Regions from separate parts of the Caballeronia sp. PC1 genome, predicted to be linked through region 2. Evidence: riboswitches for the same ligand, from Rfam matches in the RefSeq annotation. Region 2 holds a riboswitch; the other holds the start of a gene.

Evidence for each region. A riboswitch is a leader RNA that binds a small molecule or an ion and turns the genes downstream of it on or off. The one in region 2 is predicted to bind FMN.
Region 1: another riboswitch for FMN. It lies ahead of LY284_RS29510 (6,7-dimethyl-8-ribityllumazine synthase); the one in region 2 lies ahead of ribB (3,4-dihydroxy-2-butanone-4-phosphate synthase).

What each region holds. Positions count from the first base shown of each region.
Region 1 covers NZ_JAJUBH010000003.1:1,069,162-1,072,935, forward strand. The annotation lists gene LY284_RS29500 (hypothetical protein) at 12-380, opposite strand; gene LY284_RS29505 (acyloxyacyl hydrolase) at 880-1,443, shown strand; FMN riboswitch at 1,807-1,972, shown strand; gene LY284_RS29510 (6,7-dimethyl-8-ribityllumazine synthase) at 2,073-2,570, shown strand; gene LY284_RS29515 (beta-propeller fold lactonase family protein) at 2,699-3,774, opposite strand, start outside.
Region 2 covers NZ_JAJUBH010000001.1:2,170,869-2,174,642, reverse strand. The annotation lists gene LY284_RS10445 (MFS transporter) at 1-716, shown strand, start outside; gene LY284_RS10440 (HAD family phosphatase) at 754-1,440, shown strand; gene ribB (3,4-dihydroxy-2-butanone-4-phosphate synthase) at 1,456-2,205, opposite strand; FMN riboswitch at 2,351-2,514, opposite strand; gene glpK (glycerol kinase GlpK) at 2,631-3,774, opposite strand, start outside.

The DNA of each region.
Region 1 (3,774 bases), on a different contig from region 2:
CCAACGACCTTTCAATCAGCGCCATCCGGGTCCGTACTTGAATCAATGTCGCCGTAAGTCTTCCCGTGTAGGAATTGAGACAGGATCCGCAGATCCTCTCCAAGCAATGGGCGGCCCATGGCAACGACTCGTAGTTTGTATTCTCCGCATTGCCGACAGCGGCGTGCAATTTCGTCAATTTCTTTTACACCGCACTCGGACACAGGGGTGTACCTGTCGAGCCTGTGAAACACGAAGCTGACCATCAAAATTCCCGCGAGCACGAACACCGTAGCGATGGCTGCAAAGGCGGGCGCCTGAGAGTCAGTCTTGACCGCAGCAATCGCTACTGCTGAGGTGAAAGCAAGGTAGGCGATGATGGCGGCCACGACCTCAAACATGCTTCGTCGCTTTCCATCGGCTATCTCGGAGTGTGTTAGGGGAGGTCGAATTGAGGACGACGCTTTGGATTTCATTGCCATGGCCGATTTCCGGTTCAGTGCCGTCGACTGCCAACGGGCGCTTTCCGCTTTGATAGTTTTTGAAGCCACTAATCGATGCCGACCTTAACGTGTACGGCGCTCAAATACGACATTACAGAACCACTCGCGTAAATTGAGATGAGCGGCGTAGGGAGTTTAGTAAGTTTGTTTCTCCATAGCAACTAAACAAATAGCGAAGACTCCGTCAGCAGAAGTTCGATTTGGCTACTCGCACGTCTCAGTGGGCGGCGGGAGCATCCTTGCGCATCACTACCACCTCGATCCTATTTGGATAGACGGGATTGGATATGGTAATGGTAGGTTGAGGAATGGCGATCCATGCAACGTTAGCTGGGTAGCACTACAATCGCTCGACATTTCTTCGGCTAAGGCCGCCGCTAACGTCCTCAGTACGCTCATGCAAACTAAAACATTCTGGCGTGACAAAATCTTCCGTAGCGCTCTCGCAGTCGCACTCAGCCTCGGCACGACGTCAGCATATGCCGATCGTTGGGGTTTGCAGATCGCAGGTGGCGTAGCCAATCACGACTTCAAGAAGGCTGATGTTGGGGTTGTGTGGGATCCGAACCTGACTTGGTGGGAAGTTAGTGGATTTCATTTCACGCTCGTCGGTGAAGGGCACATCGGCTACTGGCATACGACCGAGAGCAACGCTGTGAATTCGAACGTGTGGGAGTTTGGCCTTACTCCAGTTCTGAGGTTCATAAAGAGTTCCGGCTACTTCCGACCATTCGTTGAGGCCGGAGTCGGCGTGAGAGTGCTGTCGCATGCTCGAATAACGCAAGACTACACGCTATCGACTGGTTTCCAGTTTGCCGATATGGTTGGCGTCGGCATGATCTTCGGGCAGAAGCAGAGCTACCAGGCCGGGTTCCGCTTTCAGCATCTATCGAACGCGAGCATCAAAGAGCCGAACCCTGGCATCAATTTTGAACAGATTTATCTGCAATACAATTTCTGATCAGAAAACACGAACGCATCGTTCTGAATATGCGAACAGGAAGTCGCGAGGTGTCGTCCACGTGCCGTCTCCTCGAGCGAAGCGGTGCCAATAATTGGTTTGGAAGATAAGTTGCGCTCTTTGCGCCATTCCGCCCCAAGCCTTCCTGCTGTTGGGCCGAGACGTTACACGCGGTTATCGCAGTCGGTCTGGCAATCGTTTTCTCATTGCTTATGCAAATCATGCTTTGTCGCACGAGTGAGAACGGTGTGCGTGGAACGAATGCGTCATTCTCTCTCTTTCACTCACCAGGCGTGAGAATTGGGGCGCGTTTTTTATTGTAGATTCGTGGTACCGTACACCTCGTTCTTCATGTCATGAAGAGCATGTTCTCGGGGCGGGGTGAGATTCCCCACCGGCGGTAATCATCCAGCAATTGCCAAGGGATGTAGCCCGCGAGCGCTTATCGAATGATCGCTTGTTCGATAGGGTCAGCAGACTCGGTTAGATCCCGGGGCCGACGGTATAGTCCGGATGAAAGAGAACAGGATAGCTAGTTAGATTAGGCGCGCTCGCGCATGTGTGCGCATGTTCGCGCCTAGTTTTCATTCGCTGTCCTTCGCCCTGTTCACACTAACAGGCATAGGCTCATGAATAGCTCCAACCCTATCGAAGCAGACGTAGTCTCTTCCGCTGGTTCTCAGCGTCCCCGTATCGCATTTGTCCAAGCCTGCTGGCATCGAGACATCGTCGATCAATGCAAGGCCTCATTTGTCGAGTCGTTGGTCAAGAAGGGCTTTGATCTGGAAGACATTGAACTCTTTGAGGTGCCGGGCGCATTTGAAATCCCGCTCCATGCCAAGCGGTTGGCGCAAAGTGGGCGTTACGCGGGCATCGTCGCGGCAGGGCTTGTTGTCGACGGTGGTATCTATCGGCATGATTTTGTTGCGACGGCAGTTATCAACGGGCTGATGCAAGTGCAACTCGAAACGGGCACGCCGGTGTTCTCTGCGGTTCTGACGCCCCATCATTTCCACGGCGGCGTAGAACATATCAGCTTTTTTGCAGAACATTTTGTGGTCAAGGGCGCCGAGGCCGCGCATGCGTGCGCAGATACGGTGGTCAAACTGAGCGCCTTGCCAGTTTGACGTCGGTCAGTTGAAGAACACGCGATTTAAAGTGGCCCGGCGTTGGGCCACTTTCCCAAGGGCGAGGCTCGCACATCTCGCGAAATAATTTCGCGGTTGGCGCGGGTCTCGTCTAAAGCACGGCGAAATCAAGTACCGGTAAGACCTTGGAGGCTGATCTTCGACACTGTGTTGGCAGGTTGCTCAACGAGCTTCGTCAGTGTGCCGTTGGGTCCGATCGCGTATGACACGATTTTGTCGTCGCCGGCATAGTCCTGATATAGGTATTTGCCGTCCGGACTAATCCAAGAGTCGTTAGCGAATGCGGAAGCTTGACCTGCAACTGCCGTTTCTGTCGCAACCGCTGCGTTGACGAGTGTCAGCTTACCGGTAGTGTCGAGAGAGAAAAGCGACACCGCGCCACTACCGTTGCCAACGTAGGCAAACTTGTTGTCCGGCGTCAGAGCAATCCAGCACGGCGCTTGTTGGCCGGTGACAGCGATAGGTCCACTTAGCGTCGAAAAGCTTCCCGATGAGGAAAGCGAATATGAACTGGCCGTGCCTCCGGCTGCCTCTGTGACGATGTAGGCGGCTGCCAGCGCGCCGGAACCGAATCGGCCACCGAACGGCCCGACCCCCGCTGACTTACTACTGACCGGCTGTCCCAGCGTTCCATCATTGTTGATCGGATAGGCGAGAAGCATGTTCAATGGCGTGACAGGAGTGACGGTCTTCAGGAACCCATTGACGACAACAAACTTCCCGTCGGGGCTGACGGCGACTTGGGTTGGAAGGGCATCTTGCACAGCGACGGTGTACTGGGCGAGTGATGTGAGTTTCCCATCGGACCCGACGCGATAGGCGCCAAGCTCCTGAGCACCCTGTTGATGGGTCACATAGAGCACGCCGTTCGAAAACGCCAGTGATGTTGGACGTACGCCTCCGGTCGGTGAGACCGCCAACAGCGACAAGTCGCCTGAACTGGTGATTGAGAACGTGCTTACGGTATTGTCGCCCGCGTTGGCGACAAAGAGGCGTGTGCCATCGGGCGAGACGATGAGACTGTTGTTACTGGTCAAAGCGTCCGGCGCCACGATGTTGCCCATGAAGTAGTTGACGCCGTTTGTCCCTCTGCCTCCTGTCGCGACCGTTCCCTTCGGCGTAAGCGTGCCATCTGCGTTGCGCACGAAGCGCACAACCGTGTTCGATGAGTCGTTAGTTTGTG
Region 2 (3,774 bases):
GCTGGCGCGCGACGTTCTGGATCGTCGCGGGCCTCGGCGTGCTCGCGGCGCTCGGCGTCACGGCGCTGGTGCCGAACCGGCACGACGCCGCGCCGAGCGGCCTGGGCCGGGAAGTGCGTGTGCTGCGCGACCCGCAAGTCTGGCTCGCATTGACGATGACGGTGCTCGGCTTCGGCGGCGTGTTCGTCGTGTTCACCTATATCGCGCCGATTCTCGAACAGGTCGGCGGCTTCTCGCCGCGCGCGGTCACGCTGATTCTGGTGCTGTTCGGCGCCGGTCTGACGATCGGCAATACGATCGGCGGCAGACTCGCCGACCGCGCGCTGATGCCCTCGCTGATGGGCATTCTCGTCGCGCTCGCCATCGTCATGGCGGTGTTCGCGAAGACGAGTCACAGCCAGATCGGCGCGATCGTCACGATTTTCGTATGGGGCATCGCGGCGTTCGCGACGGTGCCGCCGCTGCAGACGCGCGTCGTCGAGAAAGCGAAAGACGCGCCGAATCTCGCTTCGACGCTCAATATCGGTGCATTCAACGTGGGCAATGCCGGCGGCGCGTGGCTCGGCGGCGCGGTGCTGACGCACGGCCATGCGCTCGATGCGCTGCCGTGGGCTGCGGCGCTCGTCGCGCTGGCCGCGCTCGGCGTGACGTTCTGGGCCGCGCGGCTGGACGCGCCGCGCATTACATCCGAAGTAAAAGCGGCCGACGCCTGCTGAGCGCTTATCATGTTGGCTCAACGTAATCCGAGCCAACATGATCGATCATCTCATCTGCGATTGCGACGGCGTGCTCGTCGATAGCGAAGTCATCGCGGATCGCGTAATGCTGGACGTCCTTACCGAGACGTTTCCCGGCATCGACTTCAAACCGGTCGTCAAGACGGCTTTCGGGCAGCAAACGTCGCGCTTTCTCGCGCATCTGGAGACCCGGTTCGGCATTGCCATGCCGCCGAATTTCGTCGATACGATCGAGGCGCGCGTCTCCGTGGAGCTTGCGCGCTCGGTCGGACCGATCGCGGGCGTGCGCGCCGCGCTGGAAGGCTGCGGCCTGCCGGTCGCGGTCGTGTCGAACAGCCGGATGGAGCGCGTGCGCGCGTCGGTGCGGCGTGCGGGGCTGGCCGAGATCGTCGGCGCGCGGGTGTTCAGCGCGCAGCAGGTCGAGCGGCCGAAGCCTTATCCGGATGTCTATCTGCTCGCGGCGCGCACGCTTGAAGTCGATCCGGCGCGCTGCCTCGTCGTGGAGGACAGCGTCGCCGGACTGACGGCGGCGCGCGCGGCGGGCATGAAAACCATCGCGTTCGTCGGCGCGAGCCATATTCCGTCCGGCTACGCTCAGGTGCTGCGCGAAACCGGCATCACGCGGATCATGGAGCACATGAACGAACTGCCCGCGCTCGTCGCGGCGGGCGTGCGCGGGGATTTCGGCGACGTGCTGTCCTGATTTTTAAGCCGCTTCTTACGCCACTTCTTCGACCGCTTCGACAGCCGATTCACGCGCGGCCGCCAGCGCCGCGCGGAATTCGACCAGTTCCGCGATGGTCAGCATCGGCAGGCCGTGTTCCTTCGCGAAGCGCTCGACTTGCGCGCCGCGCGTCATCGTGCCGTCGGCGTTCATCAGTTCGCACAAAACGCCTGCGGGCTTGAGGCCGGCGAGGACGGCCAGATCGACCGTGCCTTCCGTGTGGCCGCGCCGCGCGAGCACGCCGCCCGGCATCGCGCGAAGCGGGAAGACGTGACCGGGACGGACGATATCGCCCGGCTTCGCGTGATCGGCGATGGCCGCGCGAATGGTCGTCACGCGATCGGTTGCCGACACGCCCGTGGTCACGCCTTCGCGCGCTTCGATCGACACGGTGAACGCGGTGCCGTAGCGGCTGCCATTGGCGGCGGCCATCGGCGGGAGTTCGAGCGCGCGCACTTTTTCGTCGGGCAGGCACAGGCACACGATGCCGCTGCATTCGCGGATCAGAAGCGCCATCGTGGCGTCGGTGAGCTTTTCGGCGGCGACGATCAGATCGGCTTCGTTCTCGCGATCGTCGTCGTCCTGCAACACGACGGGGCGGCCTTCGCGCATGGCGTCGAGCGCGACGGCGATGCGCGACGGAATATCGAACGATGCGAGTTGCGGGAGATCGGCGGAGGCGTCATCGGCGATGACGGCGGGTGCGGCGAACGACAGGCTGCTGGTGGCTTGGGTCTGGGACATGTGAAACGCTCTCGCGCAAAAATTAAGCGAAAAACGTTTCAGGGCATTGCAAACAGACAGAACGGCACCCCACGGCGACGCTGGAGCGGCGTCGTCCGGATAGACGCGATGGATGGATCGCGACGGGGAACGAACATGACCATCTGCACATCTTCTCTCATCCGGACTATGACCGTCGGCTCTGGCGTCTCACCAGATCTGCTGACCCCGCGCATGGTGCCGGCGCGGGCGCTCGCGGGCTCATGGTCCGGCCGCGAAGCCTCGCCACATACCGCCGGTGGGGAATTGCACCCCGCCCTGAAGACGTACTGAATGCCTTCGGGCCGAATGACCCGTCAGCTTTTTTAGGATACCGCACGCGCCGGTTTTTTGCACCGCCGCATGCGTCATATGCTTTGCGCAAAGCGACATATGCGATTCGGCCCTCAGCTATCCGCCCAGGCCTTCGCCGCGTTGACCGCGCGCTGCCACCCGGCGAGACACGACTCGATCTCGCGTGCGGGCATCGACGGCGCGAAACGCCGTGCGAGCTGCCATTGCGCCTTCAGTTCGTCGATATCTTTCCAGTAGCCGACCGCGAGCCCCGCGAGATAGGCCGCGCCGAGCGCGGTCGTCTCGGCGACGCGCGGGCGCGCCACATCGACGCCGAGCAGGTCCGCCTGAAACTGCATCAGCAGATCGTTCGCGCAGGCGCCGCCATCGACGCGCAATTCGCCGATCCGCATGCCCGAGTCCGCCTCCATTGCCTTCAGCACGTCGAGCGATTGATACGCGATCGAATCGAGCGCCGCGCGCGCGACATGGCTTGACGTGGTGCCGCGCGTGACGCCGAACAGCGAGCCGCGGGCGCGCGCGTTCCAGTGCGGCGCGCCGAGTCCGGCGAACGCGGGCACGAAATAGACGCCGTCGCTATTCGGCACGCCGCGCGCGAGCGTTTCTATTTCGCTCGCGCGGCGGATGATGCCGAGCCCGTCGCGCAGCCATTGCACGACGGCGCCCGCGATAAAGATGCTGCCTTCGAGCGCATAGTTCACCCGATCGCCGATCTGCCACGCGATCGTCGTGACGAGGTTGTTGCGCGACTCGATCGGCTTCTCGCCGGTGTTCATGACGAGAAAGCACCCCGTGCCGTAGGTGTTCTTCACCATGCCGGAGTCCGTGCACATCTGGCCGAAGAGCGCCGCGTGCTGATCGCCGGCAAGCGACGCAAGCGGGATGTCCGCGGCGAACACCGTGCCTTGCGTCGCGCCGTACACCTCGGACGACGTGCGCACTTCGGGCAGCATGTTGCGGGGAATATCGAATGCGTCGAGCAGTTCGTCGTCCCAGCGCCGCTCGTGGATATTGAAGAGCATGGTGCGCGAGGCGTTCGTGATATCGGTGACATGCAGGCCGTGCCGCGTGAAATTCCACATGAGCCAGCTATCCACGGTGCCGAAGGCGAGCCGTCCTTGCCGCGCTTTTTCGCGCGCGCCTTCGACGTTGTCGAGAATCCAGCGGATCTTCGTCGCGGAAAAGTAGGCGTCGATGGGCAGGCCGGTCTTTGCGCGCACCATCGCTTCGAGCCCG